2 regions of the Paenibacillus sp. FSL P2-0121 genome follow, and region 1 is predicted to be linked to the other one. Evidence: predicted binding sites of a transcription regulator. Region 1 holds the regulator's gene; the other holds the start of a gene.

Region 1 (16,470 bases):
CATAAGCCGTCAAATCGCGTGCTAGACCGTCTAGAGTAGGTGTGCTGACATTAGCAGGTGTTCCGCTATGACTGGATGCAGCCTCGCTGCTTCCCAGAAGCTGAAGCACTTGCTGACGAGCTTTGTTCAAGCTGATGCCGAGGTTATTAAGCACACGAGCCGCGACACCTTCTCCTTCACGAATAAGTCCTAGCAGAATATGCTCAGTGCCGACATACGTATGTCCCAGCTTGCGGGCTTCGTCCATCGACAACTCGATTACTTTTTTGGCGCGAGGAGTATAAGCAATGTTCGTAGGTTGTTCTTGGCCTCTGCCAATCAGTGTCTCCACTTCGTCCTGGATTTTCTCAAGACCCAGACCCAAAGCGATTAATGCTTTAGCAGCAATGCCGTCTCCTTCACGAATAAGTCCTAGCAAAATATGTTCTGTGCCAATATTGTTGTGTCCTAAACGAACAGCTTCTTCCTGCGCTAGCGCTAGCACTTTTTGTGCGCGTTCCGTAAATCTTCCAAACATCATATCTCCTGCACCTCCATGAATAATAAATATCTATATTAATGTTGTGTTCCCAGTGTTTCTCGGAGCAGTTTCGCCCGATACATATCCCGTTCAGTGGCGTTCATCTCGTCACCGAACATTTTTTGCAGAAATCCTGGCTGTGTCTTAACGTTAAGCTCATTAAGCACGGAAATCGAAGGGCCTTCCAGTATGCCAAGGTCAACCCCAAGTCTCACATCAGACAGCCGTTGTGCGGATTCTTTAAGCTCCATTAGAGCTGCATAACACAAAATCCCATAAGATCTTTTGACTCGGTCTGTAATTCTTAAAGCGGAATCTACAAGCAGCCTTTCACGGGCATTTCGTTCATGCTCTATAATCTGGGTGACTACACTGTGAAGGTTCTCGATGATTTCACTTTCCGTTTGACCGAGAGTAATCTGATTGGAAATTTGAAAGATATTCCCTACTGCTTCGCTGCCCTCACCATAAATTCCTCTTACAGTCAATCCCACTTGATTCACTGCTGACAATATGCGATTGATCTGTTGGGTCATTACTAGTGCTGGCAAATGCAGCATTACTGAGGCACGCAGCCCTGTACCCACATTGGTGGGACAACTGGTCAAGTATCCTCTTTTATCATCAAAAGCGTAATTCACAGCCGATTCGAAGATATCATCGATGGCTGTCGCACGTTCCCATGCTTCTCTTACCTGAAGACCCGGGAACAGACATTGGATCCGCAGATGGTCTTCTTCGTTAATCATGATGCTAACCGACTCATCTTCATTTAATATCACAGCTGCGCCACGTGAATCATTAGCCAGATTAGGACTGATGAGATGTTTCTCGACCAATACCTTTTTATCCAGTTCATTCACTTCAGCAAGCTTTATTAGTTGAAAAGATCCGAATTCGGCAGCAGTTTCCCCATGAAACACAGGGGCCAGCAGCTCTAATACTTCTTCCGATTGCTCTAAGGAAGCAAGCATAGGGAATGGAAGATGCTCTAAATTACGTGCAATACGCATACGGCTGCTAATTACAATCTCGGAGTGACTGCCTCCCGAGCGCATCCAATCACTAAGCGCTTGTTCAGTAAATCGGAGACTTGACATGTCATATCCCCCCTATATATCAAAGACTTTACTCTTGTGCCATTTCTTTTTCAAGTTGGCGAATTTGATCCCGCAGCTCTGCCGCAGTTTCGAATTCCTCCTGTGCGATACTTTGCTGTAATTCCAGCTTCAATTCATCAATTTGCCGCTTGAACACAATTTGTGCTCCAGCACGTTTAGGAATCTTGCCTACATGCGAAGTGCTGCCATGCACCCGTTTAAAGAGCGGGTCCAGTGCACTGTTGAAATATTTATAACAGGAGCTGCAGCCAAAACGACCCAATTTGCTAAACTGCGAGTACGTCATTCCACAATTCTCACATTGCAGACTCTGCGTAGTTTTCGTAGCAGCCGTCTTTTCCTTACCGGCCCCTTCAAGATCAAGCAGACCGGACAGCAAGCTGTGAATGGAGAATCCTCCAGCAGTTCCCGGGATCAGTTCACCCTTCTCCCGCGCACAGCTCTCGCAGATATGAAATTCTGTCTTCTCTCCATTCACGATCTTGGTGAAATGGAGTGTTGCTGGCTTGACGCCACATTCCTGACATTGCATAAGCGAAAGCCCCTCCCTTATGATTGACAATTATTTGCCTAACAAAGAGATTAACATCGCCTTCATAATCTTGGCCCGAATCTCATCCCGATATGGAATCTTAACCGTTAGGCAATCCCGAGAAACAGCAGCGCGCATAAGACACGCCTCACGCTTGCTTAGAAAACCAGCTTCCTCCAGTTGATAAATCAACCCTTCGGCAGCGTTCTGATCTATCCCGCCACCTATAGTATGGTTTAAATGGGCATGCAGTGCCACGTTGGGCGGCAATTCAAAACGTTGAATACGAATATATCCCCCGCCACCACGTTTACTTTCCACCACATAGCCTTTTTCCAGTGTAAAGCGTGTACTAATAACATAATTGATCTGTGACGGTACGCATGAGAACTGGTCCGCCAGGTCATTTCGCTGGATTTCCACCGTACCTTCGGGACTTTCATGCAAAATATTCTTCAGATATTGTTCAATAATATCAGAGATATTGCGCATCACTCATCCTCCAGTGCTCTTTAAAGCTTCATAATATCGCTTACGGCCCGCATCCTTAATGACATTCATTAGTGAACTTCATTCATATAAGTCTGAAGAAAACTTCACGAATTCAGAGGATCGCACTGTATGTCATCAGGTGCGTTGACTTTGACTTTCTTTGACTTTTTAATATTATAACATATTCTGTGCTAATTCCAAGAGGATTCTCTTATTTTTCACTTTTTTCAGCGAATGTATTCGGAAATAAAGAACTCTCCCAGCATCTTTCGAAGGGGAGAGCCTAATTATTTTCTAAAAATGATCAAAAAGTGCAGTTTCAGCTTGCGGTATGATTTCTTCGAGCCATTCCAGAGCCGTCGGATTACCAGTCACACGTCCATAACGAGCCAGCTCTGCCGGGCGTTTATATCCAAACATTAGAATCGTCAGCGAACCAATATCACAGCTTAAGTCAGCTGCATCCCGTTCACCCTCTATACGCAAGAAAGCTGCTGCTCCCTTTTCGGAGACAGTCCATTCCCACAACCCGTCATTCCATGGGGCATATTTATCTTCAATATAGATAACCTGTTTCTTCTGACTGTTGTGACGCTTAAAAGAATAACTCTCCACGAATGCTTTAGCATTAACAATACGCGCCATAAAATAAGGATAATTCTCCTGCTCTATACGCGGATCAGGCAGCAAAAAGGGTAACATATCATCGGATGGCACCAGTTTTAGCGATGCACCGGTCACCATCGAATCGTGATTCGCAAGAAATGTCCATAGCCCCTGCCGGGCCTGTTCGTTCAAAAACACAAATTCATCAATGACCAGCTCTCTATTTTCTATCTTATATAGTACGTATCCTTCAGGTTCCCCAAGCTGTGAATAAAATACCGCAGTCTGACCTTCATCATCCAGAACAGAGTTTTCCCACCAGTCCAAATCACGCTTAAGTGTTCCGTTATATCTAACTGCAAAACGATTGTATAAGTTGTCCAATACTTCGATATCTATAACACCACGTCTTACCTTGCCCTCAACTTCAACCTTCTTGGGAAACTTGGCAACAGGAATGGAGTATTTCTTATATTCACAATAAACTTCCCAACCAAATTTGCGATAAAAGGGGATCAAGAACGGATGCAGAAAAGATAATGTCTGCCCCGCCTCATTCATCGTTTGCAGCGTATGCGCTAGGAGCTTTGCCACATGCCCCTGTCTGCGATTCTCTGGCCATGTCGCTACCCCTGCGAGCCCTCCCATAGGTACTAATCTACCTTGTATGTACACTTCGAACGGAAGAAGAGTAAGTTTAGCTTCCAAAGTACCTTCTTCAAAAGCACCCCATACGCGTTCTGCTTTAAATCTTTCCTTAGCATTCGCCCTTTTCTCACTAGGCAGCTTATATTGAAAAGCATATTCAGATAAATCCATGCTTAGATCAAACTCTTCTGAGTGCAACTGTCTGATATCCACAAAACTCACCTCATCATTTATGAATTTACTTTTATGGTTAGTATAACAAGAGAGTGTATTGTGTGCGAATTATAAGGATATTTTTCGAACTTTTTTTAGTTATCCACAGCCTTAGGCAGTTTTAAAAATAGTCTTGTAATCTTGTTCTATTCAAGTTAAAATAATTATCCACTTATTAATCCCTCTATCCACATAAATATGACTATATCCACAGCAACCCGTGTATTACTTAGGTTTTCTGTTGACAGATCTACATAAATATGTACTTAATCCACACCATTTGGTGATTTTTTGCCTTTTAATCATCTATCCACATGTGCGTAAGTTTTCTGCAAATTCCAATGAATTATCCACAAGTTTTCCACAATCTATAATAGACGCAAAAAAGCCACTGTCGAGTTATCAACAGTGGTCTATTTGTGCTTGGCAACGTCCTACTCTCCCAGGACCCTTCGGTCCAAGTACCATCGGCGCTGGAGGGCTTAACGGTCGTGTTCGGGATGGGTACGCGTGGAACCCCTCCGCTATCGCCACCAAACATGCGTCTGTCAAACAGACGCTGCCGCGTGAAATTCGGTTCATCACCAGAAGTGACAATGAATTTCTAAGCGTATTTCAGGCTTGATGCCTGAAAACTGAATCCGAAACAAATCTGCATTCTACGTATAGGATAAGCCCTCGACCGATTAGTATTGGTCAGCTCCATGCATTGCTGCACTTCCACCTCCAACCTATCTACCTCGTCGTCTTCAAGGGGTCTTACTAATTGGGAAATCTCATCTTGAGGGGGGCTTCACGCTTAGATGCTTTCAGCGCTTATCCCGTCCGTACGTAGCTACCCAGCCATGCTCCTGGCGGAACAACTGGTGCACCAGCGGTACGTCCATCCCGGTCCTCTCGTACTAAGGACAGCTCCTCTCAAATTTCCTGCGCCCACGACAGATAGGGACCGAACTGTCTCACGACGTTCTGAACCCAGCTCGCGTACCGCTTTAATGGGCGAACAGCCCAACCCTTGGGACCTACTTCAGCCCCAGGATGCGATGAGCCGACATCGAGGTGCCAAACCTCCCCGTCGATGTGGACTCTTGGGGGAGATAAGCCTGTTATCCCCAGGGTAGCTTTTATCCGTTGAGCGATGGCCCTTCCATGCGGTACCACCGGATCACTAAGTCCGACTTTCGTCCCTGCTCGACTTGTAGGTCTCGCAGTCAAGCTCCCTTATGCCTTTGCACTCTGCGAATGATTTCCAACCATTCTGAGGGAACCTTGGAACGCCTCCGTTACTCTTTAGGAGGCGACCGCCCCAGTCAAACTGCCCGCCTGACACGGTCCCCGTACCCGATAAGGGTACTAGGTTAGAACCTAGATACGATCAGGGTGGTATCCCAACGGCGCCTCCACCGAAGCTTGCGCTCCGATTTCTACGGCTCCCACCTATCCTGTACAGATCGTACCCAAATTCAATATCAAGCTGCAGTAAAGCTCCATGGGGTCTTTCCGTCTTGTCGCGGGTAACCTGCATCTTCACAGGTATTAAAATTTCACCGGATCTCTCGTTGAGACAGCGCCCAAGTCGTTACGCCATTCGTGCGGGTCAGAATTTACCTGACAAGGAATTTCGCTACCTTAGGACCGTTATAGTTACGGCCGCCGTTTACTGGGGCTTCGGTTCATAGCTTCGGGTTACCCCTAACCACTCCCCTTAACCTTCCAGCACCGGGCAGGCGTCAGCCCGTATACTTCGCCTTGCGGCTTCGCACAGACCTGTGTTTTTGCTAAACAGTCGCTTGGGCCTTTTCACTGCGGCCCCCTCGTGCTATTCACACTACCGGGGCACCCCTTCTCCCGAAGTTACGGGGTCATTTTGCCGAGTTCCTTAACGAGAGTTCTTCCGCGCGCCTTAGAATTCTCTTCTCGCCTACCTGTGTCGGTTTGCGGTACGGGCACCTTCTCCTGGCTAGAGGCTTTTCTTGGCAGTGTGAGATCATGACCTTCGCTACTACAATTTTCGCTCCCCATCACAGCCCAGCCTTAATGATGTGCGGATTTGCCTACACATCAGCCTCACTGCTTAGACGGACATCCATCAGTCCGCGTCACTACCCTCCTGCGTCACCCCATCGCTCATAGCGGATTACGGTGGTACAGTAATTTCAAACTGTTGTCCTTCGACTACGCCTTTCGGCCTCGCCTTAGGTCCCGACTTACCCTGAGCGGACGAGCCTTCCTCAGGAAACCTTGGGCTTTCGGCGGATCAGATTCTCACTGATCTTTTCGTTACTCATACCGGCATTCTCACTTGTGTAGTGTCCAGCGCTCTTTTCAGTACACCTTCAACCCCTACACAACGCTCCCCTACCCCAGATACATACGTATCTAGCCATAGCTTCGGTGGTGTGTTTAGCCCCGTTACATTTTCGGCGCAGAGTCACTCGACCAGTGAGCTATTACGCACTCTTTCAATGGTGGCTGCTTCTAAGCCAACATCCTGGTTGTCTGTGCAACTCCACATCCTTTCCCACTTAACACACACTTGGGGACCTTAGCTGATGGTCTGGGCTGTTTCCCTTTTGACAATGGATCTTAGCACTCACTGTCTGACTCCCGGCAATAAGTATATGGCATTCGGAGTTTGACTGAGCTTGGTAATCCTTGCGGACCCCGCACCCAATCAGTGCTCTACCTCCACTACTCTTATACCGAGGCTAGCCCTAAAGCTATTTCGGGGAGAACCAGCTATCTCCGAGTTCGATTGGAATTTCTCCGCTACCCCCACCTCATCCCCGCACTTTTCAACGTACGTGGGTTCGGGCCTCCAGTGCGTGTTACCGCACCTTCACCCTGGACAGGGGTAGATCACACGGTTTCGGGTCTACGTCCACATACTAATCCGCCCTATTCAGACTCGCTTTCGCTGCGGCTCCACCTTCTCGGCTTAACCTTGCATGTTAAACGTAACTCGCCGGTTCATTCTACAAAAGGCACGCCATCACCCATTAATAGGGCTCTGACTTTTTGTAAGCACACGGTTTCAGGTTCTATTTCACTCCCCTTCCGGGGTGCTTTTCACCTTTCCCTCACGGTACTGTTTCACTATCGGTCGCCAGGTAGTATTTAGCCTTAGCAGATGGTCCTGCTGGATTCATACGGGGTTTCACGTGCCCCGCACTACTCGGGATCCGTCTCGGAGAGAACACAGTTTAGGTTACAGGGCTTTTACCTCTATCGCGGGCCTTTCCAGACCTCTTCACCTACCATATTCCTTTGTAACTCCATGTGAGACGTCCCACAACCCCTAAGAGCAAGCTCTTAGGTTTAGGCTGTTCCGCGTTCGCTCGCCGCTACTGACGGAATCACTATTGTTTTCTCTTCCTCAGGGTACTTAGATGTTTCAGTTCCCCTGGTCTGCCTCTACATTTCCTATGTATTCAGAAATGAGTAACTGCGAATTACCACAGCTGGGTTTCCCCATTCGGACACCCCCGGATCAAAGCTTGCTTACAGCTCCCCGAGGCAGTTTCGTTGTTCGCCACGTCCTTCGTCGGCTCCTGGCGCCTAGGCATCCTCCGTGTGCTCTTATTAGCTTAACCTTGATTTTTCCGCAGGAAAATATCATACGATGACATTCTCTTTGGAATCATCTCACTAATAACATTTACTTGTTTACACAAGTTGCTAAAAGATGTTCTAAAACGCAAATTCGTTTCGGTATCCAGTTTTCAAGGATCAAGTGTATAGACATAACAAATAGATGAAGTTTGTTGGTGGAGCCAAGCGGGATCGAACCGCTGACCTCCTGCTTGCAAGGCAGGCGCTCTCCCAGCTGAGCTATGGCCCCGCAAATTCCATCAAAACCGAACAAATGGATACACGTTAATTGGTTGTGGAAGTTAAACTTCCGATTTGAATGTTCTCATTGCAGAGAACGATTCTCCATAGAAAGGAGGTGATCCAGCCGCACCTTCCGATACGGCTACCTTGTTACGACTTCACCCCAATCATCTACCCCACCTTCGGCGGCTGGCTCCCTTGCGGGTTACCCCACCGACTTCGGGTGTTGTAAACTCTCGTGGTGTGACGGGCGGTGTGTACAAGACCCGGGAACGTATTCACCGCGGCATGCTGATCCGCGATTACTAGCAATTCCGACTTCATGCAGGCGAGTTGCAGCCTGCAATCCGAACTGAGACCGGCTTTGATGGGATTGGCTCCACCTCGCGGCTTCGCTTCCCGTTGTACCGGCCATTGTAGTACGTGTGTAGCCCAGGTCATAAGGGGCATGATGATTTGACGTCATCCCCACCTTCCTCCGGTTTGTCACCGGCAGTCACTCTAGAGTGCCCAACATTACTTGCTGGCAACTAAAGTTAAGGGTTGCGCTCGTTGCGGGACTTAACCCAACATCTCACGACACGAGCTGACGACAACCATGCACCACCTGTCTCCTCTGTCCCGAAGGCCGCCACTATCTCTAGCAGATTCAGAGGGATGTCAAGACCTGGTAAGGTTCTTCGCGTTGCTTCGAATTAAACCACATACTCCACTGCTTGTGCGGGTCCCCGTCAATTCCTTTGAGTTTCAGTCTTGCGACCGTACTCCCCAGGCGGAGTGCTTACTGTGTTAACTTCGGCACCAAGGGTATCGAAACCCCTAACACCTAGCACTCATCGTTTACGGCGTGGACTACCAGGGTATCTAATCCTGTTTGCTCCCCACGCTTTCGCGCCTCAGCGTCAGTTACAGCCCAGAAAGTCGCCTTCGCCACTGGTGTTCCTCCACATATCTACGCATTTCACCGCTACACGTGGAATTCCACTTTCCTCTTCTGTACTCAAGCCACCCAGTTTCCAGTGCGACCTCAGGTTGAGCCCAAGGTTTAAACACCAGACTTAAATAGCCGCCTGCGCGCGCTTTACGCCCAATAATTCCGGACAACGCTTGCCCCCTACGTATTACCGCGGCTGCTGGCACGTAGTTAGCCGGGGCTTTCTTCTCAGGTACCGTCACTCCGGTAGCAGTTACTCTACCGGACGTTCTTCCCTGGCAACAGAGCTTTACGATCCGAAAACCTTCATCACTCACGCGGCGTTGCTCCGTCAGGCTTTCGCCCATTGCGGAAGATTCCCTACTGCTGCCTCCCGTAGGAGTCTGGGCCGTGTCTCAGTCCCAGTGTGGCCGTTCACCCTCTCAGGTCGGCTACGCATCGTCGCCTTGGTGGGCCGTTACCCCACCAACTAGCTAATGCGCCGCAGGCCCATCCCTCAGTGACAGATTGCTCCGTCTTTCATTCTTCTCTCAGGAGAAAAAAGAAATTATCCGGTATTAGCTACCGTTTCCGGTAGTTATCCCAGTCTGAAGGGCAGGTTGCCTACGTGTTACTCACCCGTCCGCCGCTAAGTTATTTTGAAAGCAAGCTTTCAAAATAACTCCGCTCGACTTGCATGTATTAGGCACGCCGCCAGCGTTCGTCCTGAGCCAGGATCAAACTCTCCAATTAGTATTGAAAAGAGCGATATGCTCATTTTGAAACTGACGATTCATTAATTGAATCTTTTTAAAAATTAACGTGTTCCATTTGTTCAGTTTTCAAAGAACTTGCTCCTAGCATTTGGACATTCAATGTCTCTTGCACAGGAATTAGAGTATATCATGTTTGTTTCTATCTTGTCAACTTATTTCTTCATCGCTTGTGTTTCGTATGTGCGATGCGTCGTAAGCACAAGAGATAATATACCATGCTGTCATTGAGTTTGCAAGCTTTTTTTGAAATAAAAAAATCATTCGTATAAATAACTTCGATACAACACAAATTGATACCATTCATCCATTATTTGTGGCTAAATAGAATTTATCGTATTCGCCAATCTTACCTTTTAACTATCAGTACAGAGAGGAGTCAAAATGAAGACCAAACCTACAGACGCTGCATCCACGGTAGACAGCAAGAACAAGGAGCAGCGTAATCTGCAGCAGGCAACGATTTATAAAATTTTGTTAGCTGTCAGTTTTGTTCATTTATTTAATGATTCTATACAGGCAGTCATTCCAGCAATCTTCCCTATTCTCAAAGATAATCTACTGCTCTCTTTCGCCCAGATTGGATGGATCTCATTCGCTTTAAATATGACGTCATCAGTAATCCAACCCGTCATTGGATATGCTGCAGACCGTAAACCCCGTCCTATATTATTACCACTGGGTATGTGCAGCACATTTTTAGGTGTACTTCTATTGGCTTATGCCAATAGCTATTTTCTGGTCTTATTCTCGGTTATCCTGATCGGATTCGGTTCAGCCACCTTCCACCCAGAGGGTATGCGTGTTGCTCATATGGCCGCAGGTCAGCGAAAGGGATTGTCGCAATCTATTTTTCAAGTGGGCGGCAATGCTGGACAGTCCCTGGGTCCAATGCTTACGAAATGGGTGTTCATCCCCTTTGGCCAGATTGGTGCCCTAGGCTTCACGATCGTCGCGGCTGCCGGAATCGCTGTTCAGACCTATGTAGCTCGCTGGTATAGAGAAATGCTAGATGCCGGTTATACCTTTCATAAAAAATCAACAGCACGGGCAATCGACCCCGCCCGCCGAAAAAGCATACGAACAGCAACGATTATTCTTGTATTCCTAGTCTTTGTTAGGTCTTGGTATGGCGCTTCTATCGGCAGTTACTACGCCTTCTATCTAATGGACAAATATCAAATGACGCTGGATAAAGCCCAAATCTATATTTTTATGTATTTGGCTGCTGGCGCAGTGGGCACATTTTTTGGAGGTCCGCTGGCTGACCGTTTTGGACGGCGTAATCTCATCTTACTATCAATGGTAGGAACCGTTCCCTTTGCACTTGCTCTACCCTTTGTAGGTCCATTATGGGCGGCTGTATTGCTGCTGATTGGCGGTTTCATCCTTCTGTCCAGCTTCTCTGTTACCGTCATTTATGCTCAAATGCTATATCCGGGCAACATTGGCACAGTTTCAGGTCTGATCACGGGACTTGCTTTTGGACTCGGCGGGATCGGCTCATTAGTCCTCGGCAACCTCATTGATAGTATCGGGATTGCTAAAGTGTTCATCGCTTGCGGCTTCCTCCCGCTGCTTGGGTTTCTTGCCTTGCTGCTTCCTAGAGATGAGAAATTAGAAGAATGGGCGGCGCAATAACTTCTCAATGATCACTTAAGGCTTTACTCATTACTGTAGAAAATAGAGCGGCAGCCTTCCCGCTGCCTTCAGTCATGTAATTATCCTGATTCGTACGATCAAAACCCATCCATACCGCAGCTGTCCACTCCGAAGTATAGCCTACAAACCAAAGATCCCGATTAGCTTTCTTGCTCACGCCAGCCAAGTCCAATTGGGTCGTACCGGTCTTTCCCGCTACTGGTCTGTTCATCTGCGCTTTTTTCCCTGTTCCTTCATTAACAACATTGCGTAACATAGCCGTCATCGCTTCTGCGGTACGCGGCGAGATTACCTGACGTGATTCAGAGGGATGAGTATACAAGACCTTCCCTTTTGAATCCGTTATGGAGCGCACCATATGAGCCGCATTAAATTTTCCTCCACTAGCAAAGACACTGTAGGCCTGGGCCATTTTTAGTGGAGAAACCCCATTATGAAGCCCCCCCAAAGCTATTGATAAATGATTGTCCTCCTCCGTCAGTACAATTCCTAATTTGGCGGCAAATTGCCGCGCAGAAGAGATTCCAACCTGCTTCAATACCCATACGGCTGGTGCATTGATGGATTTTTGCAAAGCTGTGTTCATTGTGACCTGACCTTGGTATATACCGTTCAAGTTCTCAGGCTTATAGCTGCCATAAGCAACTTTACGGTCGGACAGCATACTATTCGGGTTGAATTTCCCGCTCTCGAGTGCAGGTCCATAATCAATGATCGGCTTAAAGCTGGAGCCCGGCTGACGTGCATCAATAATAGCTCTGTTCAAATTGCCCTCGTTTTGATCTCGCCCACCAATCAATGCCACTACTTCTCCTGTACGATGATCCATTATGGTCATAGCTGCTTCTACCTGCTGATCTTTTCCGTCAGGTGGAAATGAAGCCTCTTTGAGAACGGCCTGCTCAAGTGCCTGCTGTGCTTTGATGTTCAAACCTGTAACTATAGTGTAGCCGCCTGTACGAAGCTCCTCTACGGATTCCCCTGTGATCTGAGCCGCTTCCTTAAGGGCTGCATCCACATAATACACTCCGGCAACCCCATTTTCGACCGCAGCTGGAGGCTGATATTGTTTATTCATAGCTTCCTGCATTTGCTCATACGTGATTAGTCGCTGATTGAACATCATCTTTAGCACTAGATTTCTTCTCGTTTTGGATAATGCACTATTGTCTACTGGGTTATAAATAGAGGGGCCTTTAGGGATTCCCGCCAGAGTGGCTATTTGCCAGATCTCCAATTTTTTCAGATCAGACACGCCGAAGTAACGCTTCGCTGCTGCTTTTACTCCATATTGTCCCCGCCCCATATAAATCTGATTGAGGTACAGCTGCAAAATCTCACGTTTCGTCAGTCGCTGCTCCAAGGCAAAAGCAATAGAGGTTTCATTTAACTTACGCAGCATATTCTTATCTCTGTTCAAATAAAGATTGCGAGCAAGCTGTTGAGTAATACTACTGCCACCTTCTGATAAACTCATGTCCAAGATATTTTTTAAGAACGCGCGTGATATCCCTTTATAATCGACCCCTTGATGGCTATAAAAACGGCGGTCTTCTACTGTTAAAAAGGTATCTATTAATAAAGCCGGCATCTCCTCAAGCTCTGCTGTAAGCCTATAACCCGAGCTCGGTAGCGGAGTCATTCGTATAACTGTTCCATCTGAAGCTGTGATGAGGCTTGATTCTGGCAATTGCAGCCTATCCTCATGCCGGTTAAGTACAATACCCCCATACTGGTATACATAAAACAAAATCAAAAGCGCCAATACCGTACTAATAACACTCACATCAAATAATAGGTACCCTACTCGCAATATCCGGGTGCGTGCATTCCATCTGCTCATGATTCGATAATCAGGTTCTCCAGGAACCGCTCCATACTCCGAACTTCATCATTCGCTGCTGCAAGAAGTGTATGTACTTCCGCCTCATTCTCTTCAACCTCACGGAGGGTGCGAAGTATCGCCCTAGTCCTTATTAATAAAGCTACTGCTGGTGTGTCCTCTATCCGCTTTGAGCTTGCATCTCTATCTGGAACTTCTATTCTTTGCATTCGATTGAGGTTAGCAGCAATTTCACCTATTTCTCCTCCAGAGAGAACCTTGATGTTCTGGGCGACTCCTTTATCTGCCAGCTCTGAGGTTCCCACCACTAGCGAGCGCAAATCATCAGCCATTTTCTGTGAACGAAGAACATACAGCCCACCGAAGACTAGAATAAATAGAAGGATGGCACTAGGGGTTTGACCCATATGATTAATAACCCAATGAATAAGCCGGACAAAAAAGGCTCCTGGTTGACCCGAATAATGAGAATACAGCAAAGCGACAGCCCGCTGGACAACAAAAAGAAAGGCAGCACTCAAAAGAGCACAACCCATAAAAATATATAAATAGCTGATACGAACCGTCCGAAGTTTTGGCATGGTAGTTCCCTCCTTGTGCCACAAGGATAACTTCCAAATCTTAAGAACCCGCCAGAGTTTTCTTAAGATTCTATGAAGAATGGGAAACGGGTAATAAAATCCGTGCGAAGAGATGTACTTTCTACATAAATAACGCCATTGTGGCGTTCGATGATACTTTTGGCAATCGCAAGTCCAAGCCCTGAGCCGCCTGTATGCTGTGAACGCGACTTTTCTGCCCGATAGAATCGTTCAAAAATAAAAGGGATATCACTTTCCGCAATCCTCTCTCCGAAGTTGCTAATACGGACCACAGCATCATTTTCCTTTTTACTGAAACCTATCTCCAATTTCCCGCCGCTTCTGCCGTAACGGATCGCGTTAGTAATCAAATTTTCATAAGCACGTACTAATTCTTTAGGCGAAGCCTCTATCCATAACTCATCAGCAACGTCCTCGATTTCATAGATCATATCCGCCTTTGTTAGTTCAGGAACTGACTCCTCCGCCAGCTGCCGTATGAAGGCCTTCAAATCCAATCTCTGCATAACCAAAGGGTACTCTCCACTATTTACACGTGTGTATTCAAAAAGATCATCGATCAGTTTACGCAGCACCAGGGATTTGTTGTAGGCTATATCCACGTAATACCGGATTTCCGCTTCTTCCTGACATCGATCTTGTTCGATGTATTCCAGAAAGCCCAAGACAGAGGTAAGCGGGGTGCGTAAATCATGGGAAACACCTGTGATCAAGTCATTTTTCGCATTTACAGCTTTACGTTCCTCCTCTATGGAGTGCTGCAAACGCTCAGCCATTTCATTAATATTCTCAGCCAGCACACCCAGCTCATCCGTGGTTCTGACTTCAATTCTATGGGACATCCCGGAGCTTGTAATTTCTCGAATCCCTTTTGTGATCTCTTCCAGATACAGCACAACTTTACGAGTGTAGATAAAAAAGAATAATAAAAAGCTGATAATACCCGCTGCTGTCATTAGTGGCATAGAGCCAATATGATTAATAATCCAGCGCAGTATGCGTGAATAGGGAGCCGACTCTGAAGCCGGATTTAGATAGATCATAAAGTTGACGAGTTGGTACCCTGCCATAAGCAGCAAAGCGCCCGAAAGCACACTCAGCAAAAAAGCAAACATAAACTTCCAGCGAATCGTCGTTATATATTTAGAATTCAAGAAGCCTCACCTAATCCTTTCAGGAAGGTCCGTCTAATTTATAGCCAACTCCCCAGACGGTTTGTATATAACGTGGGCGTTTCGAATCGATTTCGATTTTGTCTCGGAGATTACGAATATGTACCATCACTGTGTTACCGCCATCTAAAAAGGGTTCATTCCATACCTTATTGTAAATTTGCTCCAAGCTAAGCACTTGACCTTGGTGTCTCGCTAAAAGCTCTAGAATAGAGAATTCCCGCGGAGTCAGTTTAATCTTCTGCTGGTCTACATACACCTCATGCTTAGACGTATCTATAGTCAGATCCTCAAAGCTTAGTTTGCTGTCGTTTCCCAACGTATTACTATCCTTATTAAATCCGTGATAACGGCGCAACTGTGATTTTACTCGTGCCACAATCTCCAAAGGATTAAACGGCTTGCCCACGTAGTCATCTGCCCCGAGGCTCAGGCCGGAGATCTTGTCCATATCTGTATTTTTGGCTGATAGTATGATAATTGGCATTTTCCGCTCTTCACGGATCTTCATACATGCAGCTAGCCCGTCCATTTTAGGCATCATGACATCAAGAATAATTAGATCAACTTCCTCTTTCTGCAGACATTCCAGCGCTTCCATTCCATCATAAGCCTTTAGCAGTCTATAGCCTTCATTACAGAGATAAATCGTTAACAGTTCTACAATTTCCTTCTCATCGTCTACTAACAATATCGTTTCTCTCTTCACAGGAAGGGTTTCCTTTCAAATATAGTAATAAATATCTATAGCCTATATATTAGCAGATCAACCGAATTTTTTTCTAAAAAAGAAACGTTTAGTTGTAATCCACGCAAAAAAGGCCCCTGCTCCTCTCGTACTTAAACGAAATGGAACCGGGAACCTTTTGGAATCGAATATAGTTTGTTACTTACATATCCAACAAGCGAATTAGCTCATCTTCATCCTCAATGACTTGAATGCCTAACTGCTGGGCTTTGGCCAGCTTACTGCCAGCTTTTTCACCAGCGATAACTAAATCCGTCTTCTTGGACACACTTCCCGACACCTTTGCTCCGAGTGCTTCCAGACGTTCAGCTGCTTCATCTCGGGTAAGCTTTTGCAAGGAACCGGTCAATACGACCGTTTTGCCACTAAAGAAGGAATCGGTACTAACAGGACGTGGCGCCTCAGGAGCCTTTGCTTCCACACCCAACGTCCGCAAGCGGGAAACATTAGCTACTACAACTGGGTCTGCGAAGAAGCTGACAATGCTCTCGGCGACAATCCCACCAATGTCTGGTAACTCAGCGAGCTCCTCGGCTTTGGCCTGCATCACAGCATCCAGATCGCGGAAATGATCAGCCAACATCTTCGTCGTTGCTTTACCTGTGTTAGGGATCCCTAACGCAAAGAGAAATGAAGCAAGATCTCTACCTTTGCTATCTTCTAAAGCTTGCAGCAAATTCTGTGCTTTTTTCTCACCAAAACGGTTCAGCTGTACAAGCTGCTCAAAGTTCAGTTCATACAGATCCGCAGAGTCATGTACATTAAGCTCATCATAGAGCTGACCCGCCGTC
Region 2 (16,470 bases), 790 kb from region 1:
GTAAAACGGAGAATAAAGCTATTGATTCGCGTATCGTTTTAAAGGCAAACGGGATAAATTCGTTGCAGGAAGGTATTTTGAAGGAAGGACTGGCCTGGATTCCCCTAACTTTTATGCGAGATGTGTTGGGATTACCGCTTGTGTATGATAAGAAGGAAAATGCGTACATGATTGGAAAAGGATCGACCAAGGCCAAGTTGATGTTATCCAGCTACGGTACTTCTGTGTGGGTGAACAACTATTTCATTCGAGAGTATGAAGGGAAGTTAATTAATAATCGCCTCTATGTTCCATCAGGATTGTTAAATGATTATATGGGTTATAAGGTAGATTGGAGTCGGGCCGCCAGTAGGCTGAATGTGGTGAACAGACCGCAGAACGCGCTGACGGTAACCACGGAAACTTATGCTAAAGATCGGGCAGAAGCTTTTATTCAGCTTGATTATCCGAAGATCAGTGGATTGGGCAACTCCAGTGCGCAACAAGCTATTAATAATACTTTGAAGGAAAGTGTTATGAAATTCGCGGCGGGTGCAGAACAGGATATCTCCGATCGAGATGGAGCAGAGCCCAAATACACCTATGATTCAGGTTATGTAGTGACCTACAATCAGAATGGTGTGATCAGCATAGTGATGCATCAGTATAGTGATACGGGCGGCGCCCATGGAATGACTAACCGTGAAGCCTTCACCTTCTCGCTTAAGGATGGTAAACGTCTACTGTTGGGCGACCTGTTTGGAGCTAATCCAAACTACAAAAAACAGCTGAATGCAAAGCTGAGCAAGCTGCTGAAGGCAGAGGATAGTTATTTGGGAGGATTCAACGGATTGAATACGGAGAAATATTTCTATCTGAAGGACGACAAGGTTGTTCTGTTCTTCCAATTATATGAGTACACAGCGTATGCTGCAGGCTTCCCTGAGTATACTTTTAGTTTCAAAGAGCTTTTGCCGGATGGCAGTAGCCCGTTTGCCGGCATGAAATAAATGGAAACTCTTCGTCTCCGCTAATGTCGGCACAAGACATCTCCCCCTTACCAGAGTTGTCTCTTGTTCATATGCTAAAGGGAGTAACTAGTTTATGAACGGGGGAGAGCTATGGGCTACCAATATACTGCAATTGGCGATTCCTTGACGACTGGATTTGGTGCTCTGCCAGGTAACGGTTTTGTTCCGGTGTACCGTAGAATGGCAGAAGGGAGACTGCGGACTACTGTAGCCTCTACGAATTTAGGCGTGAACGGAATGACTACTTCAGAGCTGGAGCAGCGGCTGCGCGGAAATTCCATGATGCGTGAAGCCGTTCGAGAAGCCGATATCATCACTGTGTCTATCGGTGGTAATGATTTGATTCACGCGGCCAAATCAGCAGCAAGACAGCAAGGCAACTTATCCGCAGAACTGCGCAGATCGCTTCAGGAATGCAAACAAAATTTCTCTGCAATTATGAATATCCTTATACAATTGAAGGCGAGGACGCGTAGACCTTTTATCATTAGAATTGTGGGATTATATAACCCCTATCCTCAGGTGGTTGGTGCGACAGAGTGGGTCAGGCAGTTTAATCAATACGCAGCACAGTACAGCAGCCGAGTATGTGGATTTGCTTCGATTTACAGTGAGTTCGCAGGAAATGAGAGAGGGCTGTTATCCATTGATCATTTGCATCCGAATGGCCGGGGTTATCGCGTAATTGCCGAGAAGCTGGATGCGCTAGGTTATGGCGGGCTGGCTTAATTGGATTTAGGTCTTCTATAAAATATAAAGAGGCTGTGCCCTATCCGTTATGGTTAGAGCACAGCCTCTTTATATTTTTACTTTATAGCTTACACACCGCTAGGCAATGTCTTCTCGATTACTTTATCTACGATACCGTATTCAGCCGCGTCTGCAGCAGTCATGAAGTAGTCGCGATCTGTATCCTTCTCAATACGTTCTAGAGGTTGACCCGTACGTTCTGCTAGAATACGGTTCAGCTTATCGCGCAATTTAAGGATGCGGCGGGCACGGATTTCAATGTCCGTTGCTTGACCTTGAGCACCACCCAGAGGCTGGTGGATCATGATCTCGCTGTTAGGCAGTGCGAAGCGTTTGCCTTTGGCGCCAGCGTTTAGCAGGAAAGCTCCCATGGAAGCTGCCATACCCACACAGATGGTGGAAACGTCTGGTTTAATGTACTGCATTGTATCAAAAATAGCCATACCTGCAGTAATGGAACCGCCTGGGCTATTCACGTAAAGGTGAATGTCCTTGTCAGGATCTTCGGCAGCCAAGAACAGCATTTGTGCGATGATAGAATTGGCTACCACGTCATTAACCTCCGTTCCAAGGAAAATGATGCGGTCCTTCAGCAGGCGGGAATAGATGTCATAAGCGCGCTCGCCGCGGTTGCTCTGTTCTACTACCATAGGAATATAACTCACGTGGAAAACCTCCTTGATATTGGTTCTTCAAATGTATTCATTTTTACTCTTGCCGTATTACCCACATGATAAACAAATTCAAACAAAAAGTCAAAGAAAGTCAAACTTATATTCAAAAAAAAGAGCCGACAAGCGGCTCTTTGGTTAAGTAGTAGTATAGGCACTACTAAATTATGTGCAAAAAATGAAATTAATGGCGCGCCCGCCAAGAATCGAACTTGGATCTCAGGCTTCGGAGGCCTACGTCATATCCATTGGACCACGGGCGCAACAAAAATGATTATAATACAATTTTTACACAATTGCAATGTAATATTAATACTGGACAAGCGCTCTAGGGACAGGCATCGGGCGTTATATCTTTTTCTGACCTTATTAATGTATAAGAAGACAAGCCCTTGAGAATTCTACTCTCGGAAGACTTGCGCTTCGAGCAATATTTGGTTAGAATATGGGTGGGACTTAAAAAGTTTACCCGGGACGTTTTGAGACCATGAACAAGGGAATAGAGGAAGACGAAGTTGCAGGAGTGAAAGTATGCGTAATTTATTAGATATCCAAAAGCAGCTTCTGCCTGATCTCATGGAAACCCTTAAGAGACGGTACACGATTCTTCATCAGATCATGCTGTCCGATATTATTGGGCGCAGAACGCTAGCCGCTTCGCTAGATATGACTGAGCGGGTACTGCGTGCCGAGACGGATCTTCTGAAATCGCAAGGGCTTATTGAGATCGAGAGTGTTGGCATGCGCATTAGCGCTGCTGGACGTAGACTGCTTGATTTGCTAGAGCCGGTTGTTAAGAGCCTATTTGGTCTGGATGAGCTGGAAGAGAAAATTCGAGCAACGTATGGTCTGGATAAAGTTATTGTAGTACCGGGTGATTGTGAGTCATCGCCGTTCACCAAACGAGAGCTTGGCCGAGCGGGTGCGAAAGCGCTGCTGAGTATACTTCGCGCAGATGATACAGTTGCCGTCACAGGTGGATCGACGCTTGCCGATATGGCTGATCAACTGGCACCGCCGTTGTCCCTTTCCTATAAGAACGCTTGGTTTGTTCCGGCGCGTGGAGGATTAGGAGAGAGTATGGAGATTCAAGCCAACACGATTGCCTCAACCATGGCAAAGCGGGTTGGAGCCAACTACCGGTTGTTGCATGTCCCTGATTTGCTTAGCGGGGATGCATACCAATCGCTGGCACTTGACTCTAATATTGGAGAGATTGTACAAACCATCCGTAGTTCGCGTATTATTGTACATGGGATTGGGGATGCCATTGAAATGACCCGCCGCCGCAAACTGGACGAGGCTACAGTCTCGGAAATCCAGGGTGAAGGGGCAGTGGCCGAATCTTTTGGCTATTATTTCAATGAAGAGGGTCAGGTTGTCCATACCATGCTTACGATGGGTCTACGTCTAGAAGATATTATCCGGACAGAGAAAGTCATCGGTATTGCAGGAGGCAAACCCAAGGCCAAAGCCATTCATGCCATGCTGCGTTTCGGGCAGGAGAATATTCTCGTCACGGACGAGGCTGCTGCAGTAGAAATAGGCAAGGAAATTGACAATCAACTACAGCTATCTTCGTAGTTTTTAGATTGCAGGCAATAACATACTTCTTGCATCATACTTAACATTGTTGTCATGACAGACCTCACCGTCTGTTTTGAATAAATAAAACGAATTCTAGGAGGAACTATTCAATGAGTGTAAAAGTTGGAATTAACGGTTTTGGACGTATTGGACGCCTTGCTTTCCGCCGTATTCAAAATGTAGAAGGTATCGAAGTGGTAGCAATCAACGACTTGACTGACGCTAAGATGCTTGCTCATTTGCTTAAATATGATACAACTCAAGGTAAATTCCAAGGTGATGTTGAAGTGCATGATGGCTTCTTCAAAGTCAATGGTAAAGAAGTTAAGGTTCTTGCTAACCGCAACCCTGAAGAATTGCCATGGGGCGACCTAGGCGTTGATATCGTACTTGAGTGCACAGGTTTCTTCACAACTAAAGAAGCAGCTGAAAAACACTTGAAAGGTGGAGCTAAGAAAGTAGTTATCTCCGCTCCAGCTACTGGCGACATGAAAACTGTCGTTTACAACGTTAACGATGACATTCTTGATGGTACTGAGACTGTTATTTCCGGCGCATCTTGCACAACTAACTGCCTAGCTCCTATGGCAAAAGTACTGAACGACAAGTTCGGTATCGTTGAAGGCTTGATGACTACAATTCATGCTTACACTGGCGACCAAAACACTTTGGATGCTCCACATGCTAAAGGTGACTTCAGACGCGCTCGTGCAGCAGCTGAGAACATCATTCCTAACACTACTGGTGCTGCTAAAGCAATCGGTCTGGTTATTCCAGAACTTAAAGGTAAATTGGATGGTGCAGCTCAACGTGTTCCAGTTGCAACTGGTTCCCTGACTGAGCTTGTAACTGTTCTTGATAAGAGCGTTACTGTTGAAGAAATCAACGCAGCAATGAAAGCAGCTTCCGATCCAGACACTTATGGTTACACTGAAGATGAAATCGTATCTTCCGACATCAAAGGTATGACTTTCGGATCCCTGTTCGATGCTACACAAACTAAAGTATTGACTGTTGGCGACAAACAACTGGTTAAAACTGTTGCTTGGTATGACAATGAAATGTCCTACACTGCACAATTGGTTCGTACTTTGGAGAAATTCGCTAAAATCGCTAAGTAATTGACTTGATATAAGCAACATCTATAGAGCGGAAACAGAAATTCCTTGTTTCCGCTCTTTCTAAATGTATTTCTTGTTTCCTGCTAGAAACAATTTTGGGTGTGGAGGAATTAATCATGAACAAAAAAAGCGTCCGTGATGTAGAAGTAAAGGGTAAGCGCGTATTTGTACGCGTGGATTTCAACGTACCTGTAGAAGACGGTAAAATTACTGATGATACTCGTATTCGCGAAACACTTCCAACCATTAAATATTTGATCGAGAACGGTGCAAAGATCATTCTTGCGAGTCATATGGGTCGTCCTAAAGGCGAATTCGTAGATTCCATGCGTTTGACTACTGCTGCTGAACGTCTGTCCGAGCTCCTTGGCAAACCAGTAGCTAAAGCTGACGAAGCAATTGGCGAAGCTGTAAAAGCAAAAATCGCTGAGCTAGGCGAAGGCGACGTACTTGTACTTGAGAATGTTCGTTTCTACCCAGGTGAAGAGAAAAACGATCCTGAACTGGCTAAACAATTCGCTGAATTGGCTGATTTGTTTGTTAATGATGCGTTTGGTGCGGCTCACCGTGCACATGCATCGACAGAAGGTATCGCTCATTTCCTACCAGCTGTATCCGGTCTTTTGATGGAGAAAGAATTGTCTGTTCTTGGTAAAGCTCTTTCTAACCCAGAACGTCCTTTCACTGCGATCATCGGTGGTTCGAAAGTTAAAGACAAGATTGATGTTATTGATAACTTGTTGTCTTTGGCTGATAACGTCCTGATCGGCGGTGGGTTGTCTTATACATTCACTAAAGCACAAGGCTTTGAAATCGGTAAATCACTAGTAGACAACGACAAACTTGACGTTGCTCTTGGATTCATCGAAAAAGCAAAAGCACTTGGTAAAAACTTCATGCTTCCTGTTGATGTTGTTGTTGCTGATAAATTTGGTGCTGACGCTAACACTAAGATCGTTGATTACAATGAAATCCCAGAAGGTTGGGAAGGACTTGATATCGGACCTAAGACTCGTGAACTTTATGCCGATATTATCAAGAACTCCAAGCTGGTTGTCTGGAATGGACCTATGGGCGTATTCGAAATCGATAAATTCGCTGAAGGTACACTTGCAGTAGCAAAAGCTTGTGCAACTACTGAAGGTTACACTGTTATTGGTGGCGGAGATTCCGCAGCAGCAGCAGAGAAATTCCACCTGGCTGATCAAATGGATCATATCTCCACTGGTGGCGGTGCATCCCTTGAGTTCATGGAAGGCAAGGCGCTTCCTGGCGTAGAAGCACTGAACGATAAGTAAGACCTAAGAAGGAGGCAACATAAGTCATGAGAACACCTATTATTGCAGGTAACTGGAAAATGTTCAAAACAGTTCCTGAAGCAGAAAGCTTTATTGCTGAAATTAAAGGCAAAGCAGAAGTAGAAGGCGTTGAGACTGTAATCTGCGCTCCATTTACTAACCTGCCTGCACTTGTAGCAGCTGCAAAAGGTACTAACATCAAGATTGGTGCACAAAACCTACACTTTGAAGATAACGGTGCTTACACAGGCGAGATCAGTGGTGTAATGCTAAGTGATCTTGGTGTGGACTATGTTATCATTGGCCACTCTGAGCGTCGTGCTTATTTTGGCGAAACGGATGAAATCGTGAATAAGAAAATGCATGCTGCATTCCGTCACGGAATTACTCCTATCGTATGTGTCGGCGAAAAGCTCGAAGAGCGTGAAGCCGATCAAACTAAAGCAGTATGTAAAGTACAAACTGAAGCTGCATTCCAAGGTCTTAGTGCCGAGCAAGCAGCAAAAGTTGTTATTGCATACGAACCTATCTGGGCTATTGGCACAGGTAAATCTTCCACTTCCCAAGATGCTAACGAAGTTATTGCTTACATCCGCAGTCTTGTAAAAGATCTGTATGATGCAGCAACAGCTGAAGCTGTTCGTATTCAATACGGCGGCAGCGTGAAGCCTGAGAATGTAACTGAGTACATGGGCCAAAGCGACATCGATGGTGCGCTTGTTGGCGGTGCCAGCTTACAACCGGATTCCTTCGTTCAATTGGTTGAGGGGGCGAAGTAAGATGTCAGCTCCAAAACCCGTAGCTTTGATCATCATGGATGGTTTTGGTTTGCGTGGAACGACAGAAGGTAATGCCGTTGCTCAAGCCAACAAACCTAACTATGACCGTTACCTGAAACAATATCCTAACACTACACTCACTGCTTGCGGTGAAGCTGTAGGCCTTCCGGCAGGCCAAATGGGCAACTCCGAAGTAGGGCATTTGAATATTGGTGCAGGCCGGATCGTTTATCAGGATTTGACTCGTATTGATAAATCGATCCGCGAGGGCGAGTTCTTCGATAACGAAACCCTGGTTAGCGCAGTTAGAAATGCTAAGAACACTGGCAAAAAGCTTCACCTTTACGCGCTTGTATCCGACGGAGGGGTACATAGCCATATTAACCACTTGTTTGCTATGCTTGACCTGGCTAAAAAAGAAGATATGCATGAAGTGTATATCCATGCTTTTATGGACGGTCGTGACGTAGCTCCTGATAGTGGGAAGAAGTTTGTCCAAGATCTAGTAGCTAAAATCGAAGAGGTTGGCGTGGGTACAATTGCAACGGTGTCCGGACGTTATTACGCAATGGATCGTGATAAACGTTGGGAACGTGTAGAGAAAGCCTACCGTGCTATGGTTTATGGTGAAGGCCCTAAATACACGGATGCTGTGCAAGCCATCACTTCATCTTATGAAAACTCGGTATTTGATGAATTTGTTGAACCTAGTGTAATTGTAGACAGTGAAGGCAAACCTGTAACGGCAGTAGAGAGCGGCGATTCCGTCGTGTTCCTCAACTTCCGTCCTGACCGTGCTATTCAATTGTCACAAGTGTTCACGAATCAAGATTTCCGCGGTTTCGACCGTGGTCCTTTGTTCCCGCAAAACCTGCACTTCGTATGCCTAACTACTTTCAGCGAAACGGTACAAGGTTATGTAGCCTATTCACCGAAGAACCTGGATAACACATTGGGTGAAGTGCTTGTTCAACAAAACAAGAAGCAACTGCGCATCGCGGAAACTGAGAAATATCCGCATGTAACCTTCTTCTTCAGCGGTGGACGTGACGAGGAGCTTCCTGGTGAAACCCGGATCTTAATCAACTCTCCTAAAGTGGCAACCTATGATCTTCAACCTGAGATGAGCGCATACGAAGTGGCTGCAGCCTGCGTAGCGGAAATCGAAGCGGAAAGACAGGATGCTATCATTCTTAACTTTGCCAATCCTGATATGGTTGGACACTCCGGCATGCTGGAACCAACAATCAAGGCTGTAGAAGTGACGGATGAGTGTGTAGGTAAAGTAGTGGATGCGGTTGTTGCCAAAGGTGGCGTTGCCATTATTATCGCTGACCATGGTAATGCAGATATGGTATTTGACGAGAACGGTCGCCCGTTCACAGCTCATACAACCAATCCTGTTCCGTTCATCGTGACTACTGAGAATGTTGTATTGCGTGAATCCGGTATTCTTGCAGACGTAGCACCAACAATCCTAGATTTGATGAGACTTCCGCAACCTGCGGAAATGACCGGACAATCCATGATTGCTAGCCGTAAGTAAGGTAAGGTATAACGCCTTTGATTTTAAGCTATACAAGTAAGACCAAAACAATGTTAAAAGGAGATTAACTTACATGACTATTATTTCTGATGTATATGCTCGCGAAGTCCTTGACTCCCGTGGTAACCCTACTGTAGAGGTTGACGTTTATCTGGAATCCGGTGCTAAAGGCCGCGCTATCGTTCCTTCCGGCGCTTCCACTGGTGCTCACGAAGCTGTAGAACTTCGTGATGGCGACAAATCCCGTTACATGGGTAAAGGCGTTCTGAAAGCTGTTGAGAACGTAAATGAAATCATCGCTCCAGAAGTTATCGGTATGGACGCTCTTGACCAAGTGGGCATCGACAAATTGATGATTACTTTGGACGGAACTCCTAACAAAGGTAAATTGGGCGCTAACGCAATCCTAGCTGTATCCATGGCAGTAGCTCGTGCAGCTGCAGCAGCTTTGGATATTCCTTTGTACGTATACCTGGGCGGATTCAACGCTAAAACTCTTCCAGTACCAATGATGAATATCATCAATGGTGGTGAGCATGCGGACAACAACATCGACGTTCAAGAGTTCATGGTTCTTCCTGTAGGAGCTCCAAGCTTCAAAGAAGCTCTTCGCACAGGTGCTGAAATCTTCCACAACTTGAAATCCGTACTTCAATCCAAAGGCCTGAACACAGCTGTAGGTGACGAAGGTGGTTTCGCACCGAACCTTGGTTCGAATGAAGAAGCAATCACTACAATCATCGAAGCTATTGAAAAAGCTGGTTACAAACCAGGTGTTGACGTATTCTTGGGTATGGACGTTGCTTCCACTGAGTTCTACAAAGACGGTAAATACACCCTTGCTGGCGAAGGTAAATCTTACACTTCCGCTGAGTATGTTGACCTTCTTGCTTCATGGGTTGAAAAATATCCTATCATCACAATCGAAGACGGTATGTCCGAAGACGACTGGGATGGCTGGAAATTGCTTACTGAAAAATTGGGCGACAAAGTCCAATTGGTTGGTGACGACTTGTTCGTAACTAACACTGAGCGTCTTGCAACAGGGATCGAAAAAGGTATCGGTAACTCCATCTTGGTTAAGGTTAACCAAATTGGTACATTGACTGAAACTTTTGATGCTATCGAAATGGCTAAACGTGCTGGTTACACAGCAGTTATCTCCCACCGTTCCGGTGAATCCGAAGATAGCACAATCGCTGATATCGCTGTTGCGACTAATGCTGGTCAAATCAAAACAGGTGCTCCTTCCCGTACAGACCGTGTTGCTAAATACAACCAATTGCTTCGCATCGAAGATGAGTTGGGTGAATTGGCTCAATACAACGGCCTGAAATCCTTCTACAACCTTAAAAGATAATCTGCCTTTATAGCAGACTTCGAAGACCCGCCGTTATGGCGGGTCTTTTTTATGATTTGAAGAAGATAGACTTTAATAGGTTTGTCCTTATCTTGCAAGAAAAGCTACGACTTAACAGTCTAAGCTGTTGTATTACCGACAGCGCTATGATAAAATAAGAATACTGTTTATGTATCGTGATAACCTAAATTACCATAGATAGTGATGCTTAGGCGTAGGAGGTGGAAGTGAATGGATATCTTTTTGAAAGTTGTGCTCCTGATTTTTTCCGTCGGTCTTATTGCGGTCGTTCTTCTGCAAAAGGGGAAAAGCGCGGGTCTTTCCGGTGCCATCTCTGGCGGTGCTGAGCATCTCTTTGGTAAAACAAAAGCTCGTGGTATGGAGCTTGTACTACAACGTGTAACTGTTGGACTTGCTGCTGGTTTCTTCATCATGGCGATTCTAGCTGCTATTCTAATCGACTAAAAGATCTACCGTAAGCCCTCGCTCTGTTCTAAATGGAATAGAGCGGAGGCTTTTTTGTTATATTAAAAGGAGTTAAAAAGCACCTAAGGGTGCTTTTCTTTTCATATTCGCAAAGAAAAAGGCTGGATCGATAGGAAGTAAATCTGAAATTGGCATGGATGTATTTCAGCAGTTAAAGGAAATTTTGTACTGTGTTAACCTTTGGATGACAGTAACAGGGATGCGCAGGATTGATTTCGTGTATACTAGGGTATGAAGTAGTAAAGGTAAAATTTACTTGGCATTACTGCAGGGCAGGACAAGATATACATATTTGCCAGCGGCTTGAAGCCGCGGAGGGCTGGGGTGACGAACATGATAACACAAGAAATATTACTCGATTTCATGCGGGAAACTGCATATAAACCAATGACTTATGAAGAGCTGGTGAGTCATTTTGCTCTAGAGGATAGTGAAGGGTTTAAAAAGTTCGAGGAGCTGCTGATTGAATTAGAGCAGGATGGAAGAATTGTATTGACCCGTACTGCACGTTATGGCGTGCCAGAACGGATGGATTTACTGCGTGGACGTTTACAAGCACATGCGAAGGGTTTTGCTTTTTTAATCCCGGATGATCGTGATCATCCTGACGTATATATCCATGCAAATGATCTTAAGGGAGCTATGAATGGCGATATCGTTCTGATTCGTATTACCTCTAAAAGTCCGTCCGGCGGACGTATGGAAGGCGAAGTAGTACGTATTGTAAAACGTGGCGTGTTGCAGACGGTAGGTGTTTTTCAGAACCTGGAGACCTATGGTTTTGTGCTGCCTGATGATAAGCGGATTAATCGTGATATTTTTATTCCGAAGCAATCCTTTAAAGGTGCTGTAGATGGTCAAAAGGTCGTTGTGCGTATTGTGAGTTATCCGGAAGGCCGAGCAGCGGCAGAGGGTGAAATTATTGAAATTCTCGGACATAAGGATGATCCGGGTGTTGATATTCTTTCCATTATCCGCAAACATCAATTGCCTGAAGCATTTCCAGCTGAAGTGATGGATGAAGCCGATAGTGCTCCTGATTCAATTACAGAAGAGGAGATTGCGGAGCAAGGAAGACGCGACCTGCGCGGACTGAACATTGTTACGATTGATGGCGAAGATGCTAAGGATTTGGATGATGCGGTAAACGTACAGCGCTTGGAGAATGGACATTACAAGCTGGGCGTCCATATAGCAGACGTAGGTTATTATGTGCGTGAAGGCTCTGAGCTGGATAAAGAAGCCTATGACCGCGGTTGTAGTGTGTATTTGGTAGACCGGGTTATTCCGATGCTGCCGCACCGTCTATCGAACGGGATTTGCAGCTTGAATCCACAGGTAGACCGGTTAACAATGTCCTGTGAAATGGAATTTAACGAGCAAATGAAGGTTGTGAAGCACGATGTCTTTACGAGCGTGATTCGCACCAAAGAGAGAATGACTTACTCCAATGTTCGTAAAATTCTCGAAGACGAAGATCCAGAGCTGCTGGAACGTTATAGTCCACTAATTGACGATTTCCGCCTCATGAAGGAATTGGCGATGAAGCTGCGCGATGCGCGGATGCGCCGGGGTGCGGTTGATTTTGATTTTGAAGAGAGCAAAATCATCGTGGATGAGAACGGCAAGGCTGTAGATATCGTGAAGCGTGAACGTTCTGTCGCGGAACAGATTATCGAGGAGTTCATGCTGGCAGCGAATGAAACAGTTGCTGAGCATTTTCACTGGTTGAAGGTTCCGTTCCTTTACCGGATTCACGAAGATCCAGACCCAGAGAAGCTGCAGAATTTCATGGCTTTTGCGGCCAATTTCGGATATCACGTCAAGGGTCGTGGCAATTCGGTTCATCCACGTGCTTTGCAGGATTTGTTGGAGCAAATCCAAGGCACAAAGGAGCAGACGGTCATCAGTACGATGATGTTGCGTTCTATGAAGCAGGCAAAGTATGATGCGGAGAGCACGGGCCATTTCGGACTGGCTGCGGAATACTATTCTCACTTCACTTCTCCGATTCGCCGGTACCCCGATCTGGTCATTCACCGCGTAATGCGTGAAGTGATTGAGAATGGAGGGGCACTGACCCAGAAACGGCATGATTATTTGTCTAGCCGGATGCCTGACATTGCTCAGCAGTCTTCGGAACGCGAGCGTGTGGCGGTAGAAGCTGAGCGCGATACGGAGCAACTGAAGAAAGCAGAATACATGCAGGATAAAGTAGGCGAGGAATTCGAGGCTATGGTCAGCAGTGTGACCAGCTTCGGAATGTTCATCGAGCTGGATAATACCGTCGAAGGTCTTATTCGTCTCAGTGCAATGAGCGACGATTATTATCACTTCGACGAAGGTCATATGGCGCTCATTGGCGAGCGCACATCGCGTGTGTTCCGCATTGGTGACGAGGTGAAGATCCGAGTCGCCAAAGTAAATATGGATGACCACACGATCGATTTCGAGTTGGTCGACATGAAGCCACGCGCGCCAGGCGAGCACCGCGGCGGTGGTTTTGCAGGCGGCCGCGGAGGCAAGGGCGGCCGTTCGGGCGGCGGCTTCATTAAGCCGGCCGGGGCCAAAGGCGCCGCGGGCAAGGGACGCGGCGGTAAAGGCAAGCCCGGCGGCGCTGCTGCAGGCGCGGGCAAGGGCAAGCCGGGCGCAGCTGTGCGCGCCGGTGAAGGGACGCGCGAAGCGGCCGGTGTTGGCGCAGCGGGCGGCCGCGGTAAGCGGAAGCGCGGGCGCGAGGCCGGCGAGGATGCGAGCCGGGTAGTTGCTGCGCCGGGCGCAGAGCGCGGAGGCGAAGCCGGCGGCAACGCAGGCGCGCCGCGTGAGAGCAGCGGCGGGCGAGGCCGCGGAGGAGACACCGGCGGTGCCGGTGGTGGACGCGGCATCAGCTTCGGCTTTGGCTCAGGCAAAGGCGGATACGGCGCTCCTGCGTCCGACTCCTCCGGCGGCGAAGCGCGGGGCGTGGACGGCAGCACGAAGTTCCGCAGCCGCGAGGATCGCGGGGGGAACTTTGGCGGTGGAGAAGGCCGTAACGGCGCTCCTACAGGCAAAGGCCGCCGCAAAAAGAAAACCAAAGGCGGCGTGTTCATCGGCCAGTCCGTTACACCAGGCAACGTAGAGACTTCTGAGCAAGTCACTTCTAAACGAAGTGACAATAATGGCGGCGCTCCAGAAGGAGCACCACGTAAGCGTAAAAAGAAATAAATGACGGTTATGCGTTGCGTAACTCTATAACGATACTAAGCACCGTCCCTCTTGGGGCGGTGCTTTTTAACTAATCATCAACTTGGTTAATTGCACTATGTGCAGTTAAATTTGGGTTATGTAGTAAAAGTGGCAGTTAGTTGCATTTTGTACATCTAAATCTGATGAGTTACCTCTAATTGGTTTGATTTCGCTTTTTTAGCTGCAGAAAGTGCAACTAATTAGTTTTTTGGCGGTGATAAGGCTTAAATAGTTGCACGAAATACATTTATATAGAAAAACGTAGGTGATAGCAAAGTGGATAGGTAGAGGATAGGTGCAGTATAGGATAGGCACAGTATAGGTAAAAGCGGCACTATTTGAATAGGCGTCGAATAGATGTATATCCAAGTAGGGGGAAGCGGATAATTGAGAACAATAGGTAATAAGTAAATAGGGTAAATGGATATAGATATGTAAGAGATTAGTGGATAACTATCTGTTAATTAAGGCGCACAAGCAAAAGGCTAACCTCGCTATTTTCTAAAAACTCCAGATCAACTCAGCTTAATGTTTTTTTGTAACAAATGCTAGATATTGGGTAATGTTACTGACAACTATATGACAAATTAGGTGAGGTATATTTGGTTGAAGGTTCCTTGCGCTCACTTGATTCCATTTGTTACAATATAGATCAGACGTTCGATGGCTGTGTCGTTTAAGATTAGACAGACATGGTTATTTTAACTTATGAATATGATTCAAGGAGTGATTCTCATGGGTAAAAAAGCAGACGGGAAAGTACTCGCCCAGAACAAGAAAGCTTCCCATGATTATTTTATCGAGGATACTTATGAAGCTGGCTTGGTGCTGACGGGTACAGAGATCAAGTCGCTGCGTAATGGCCGCGCTAATATTGGAGATGCTTTTGCTACGATTCGCAATGGTGAGATTCAGATTCACAACATGCATATCAGCCCTTTTGAACAAGGTAACCGTGCCAATCCTACTGATCCCACACGCACACGTAAATTGTTAATGCATAAGGAGCAAATTCATAAACTGCTGGGCTTGTCCAAGCGAGATGGATTTACGATTGTGCCACTTAAGATTTATGTGCGGAATGGCTATGCGAAGCTGCTGATTGGTCTTGGTAAAGGTAAAAAAGAGTATGACAAACGTGACTCGGCTGCCAAGCGAGATGCTCAACGTGATATCCAGCGTGTACTGCGTGATAAGCAAAAGATCGCCAGATAATCTGGGAGAACTAGACGATTCAAAGGAGTTCCAGTTTCAACCTTCAATTCCTTTAACCCACGTGTTAAAGTGTTGATAAATGTGCTATACTGAGTAAGTAAGTTAGTTATTGCTTCGTTACAGTTTTCTTGAATAAGAAGCTGTAGATTGGATCTCTCTTGCTTGGAAGATCCGCTTGATCCGAAGCGCCCTTTTTAATGAGGGGCCGTTCTTGGATTCGACGGGGGTAGTTCGAGCATGAGTAGCGAGTAGTGGGGACGCGTCCGCTTCATCAACGCTAAAGCCTATTAAACGGCAAACAACAAAACAACTACGCTTTCGCAGCCTAAGAAACTGTGTGCGTGCTTCTACTCTGCATCGCCCATGTGACAGGGATAGGGGCTAACAAATAGTGGGATACGCTGTCTCATCTCCGCCTGCGGTGAGCTGAAGAAGACAATCAGGCTGACCCAACGTATAGCCGGTTACGGGGCGATACTCGGGTGACATCAAAACTGTGACTACACTCGTAGAAGCTTATGTGCCGTTATCTTCGGACAGGGGTTCGACTCCCCTCGGCTCCATATGGAGTATTAGAAAAAGCGACCTTAGGGGTCGCTTTTTTGTATCCTCATAATTAAAGTTAGGCAATGTTTTTTAATGATTTCAGCCAATTCCTCAAATGTGTACTTGTGGTTTATCATGTCTACTATGAGGTCTTCGGAATGTTTGGTATGCATTTTATAAACTAGAAAAGATTTCTCTACCACCACGAATACCGTCCGCATGAGGATGGTTCCCATACTATTGTTAACGATACCCTTTTGCAAAGTTTCTTTGTTATAATTATTATAATAATCTCTTCATTGGCTGGTGATTATGAATGAGTGAAAAATTTTGGTTAGTAGTACAGTATCCTCTAAAAAGTGAAAAAGGAAGCCAACGTGATAACTGGTTAAGAGATAAAGTAATAGAATACCTGGACATATCTCTAATAGATGCTAACTTAGGTTGTGTTGATGGCTTTGATATGGGCAAATGCATTTCCGACCCAAAAAAATATGCTCTTAATATATTTTGTATCATTACGGAAGAAGAACGTAGTATAGCCTTGATAAAGAGAGTGTTAAAAGATAGCAGGTTTGATTATACTCGTATTAAAATTGCTACAATGCCCTATGGAAAAGAAGAAACATATAGTCTTAAATTTTCCTATAAAAAGGGTGTTACCGATTTTTCGCTATAGCACAGTTTTGACTTTAGAATTACAACTACACCGTAAACAATTTTCTGGTGGGAGTCATGAATTTTGTGACATCAAAACTGTAATTACACTCATAGAAGCTTATGTACCGTTATCTTCGGTCAGGGTTCGACTCCCCTCAGTCCCATAAGAAAACCCGCTGAAATAGCGGTTTTTTTGCTGTTTAGTGATTGAATTGTAGA

Evidence for each region. Region 1 encodes CtsR, which represses protease genes until heat stress. Its sites were predicted from a motif close to ATGGTCAATAAAGGTCAAACA; they were not measured.
Region 2: a site for CtsR is predicted at 2,512-2,532, ahead of clpP (ATP-dependent Clp endopeptidase proteolytic subunit ClpP). Genes of this name have one in related genera too.

The regions. Positions count from the first base shown of each region.
Region 1 covers NZ_CP150245.1:6,367,262-6,383,731, forward strand. The annotation lists gene clpC (ATP-dependent protease ATP-binding subunit ClpC) at 1-520, opposite strand, end outside; gene MKY54_RS28235 (protein arginine kinase) at 556-1,620, opposite strand; gene MKY54_RS28240 (UvrB/UvrC motif-containing protein) at 1,649-2,173, opposite strand; gene MKY54_RS28245 (CtsR family transcriptional regulator) at 2,204-2,665, opposite strand; gene MKY54_RS28250 (GNAT family N-acetyltransferase) at 2,960-4,132, opposite strand; rRNA gene rrf (5S ribosomal RNA) at 4,554-4,670, opposite strand; rRNA gene MKY54_RS28260 (23S ribosomal RNA) at 4,799-7,725, opposite strand; tRNA gene MKY54_RS28265 (tRNA-Ala) at 7,898-7,973, opposite strand; rRNA gene MKY54_RS28270 (16S ribosomal RNA) at 8,075-9,632, opposite strand; gene MKY54_RS28275 (MFS transporter) at 10,037-11,293, shown strand; gene MKY54_RS28280 (PBP1A family penicillin-binding protein) at 11,298-13,157, opposite strand; gene MKY54_RS28285 (hypothetical protein) at 13,154-13,738, opposite strand; gene MKY54_RS28290 (HAMP domain-containing sensor histidine kinase) at 13,801-14,913, opposite strand; gene MKY54_RS28295 (response regulator transcription factor) at 14,933-15,640, opposite strand; gene ligA (NAD-dependent DNA ligase LigA) at 15,822-16,470, opposite strand, start outside.
Region 2 covers NZ_CP150245.1:182,869-199,338, forward strand. The annotation lists gene MKY54_RS00895 (DUF4163 domain-containing protein) at 1-989, shown strand, start outside; gene MKY54_RS00900 (GDSL-type esterase/lipase family protein) at 1,101-1,739, shown strand; gene clpP (ATP-dependent Clp endopeptidase proteolytic subunit ClpP) at 1,829-2,425, opposite strand; tRNA gene MKY54_RS00910 (tRNA-Arg) at 2,620-2,694, opposite strand; gene MKY54_RS00915 (sugar-binding domain-containing protein) at 2,963-4,015, shown strand; gene gap (type I glyceraldehyde-3-phosphate dehydrogenase) at 4,129-5,139, shown strand; gene MKY54_RS00925 (phosphoglycerate kinase) at 5,256-6,437, shown strand; gene tpiA (triose-phosphate isomerase) at 6,464-7,216, shown strand; gene gpmI (2,3-bisphosphoglycerate-independent phosphoglycerate mutase) at 7,218-8,762, shown strand; gene eno (phosphopyruvate hydratase) at 8,836-10,122, shown strand; gene secG (preprotein translocase subunit SecG) at 10,354-10,587, shown strand; gene rnr (ribonuclease R) at 10,942-13,809, shown strand; gene smpB (SsrA-binding protein SmpB) at 14,566-15,045, shown strand; RNA gene ssrA (transfer-messenger RNA) at 15,247-15,611, shown strand; gene MKY54_RS00965 (hypothetical protein) at 15,908-16,270, shown strand.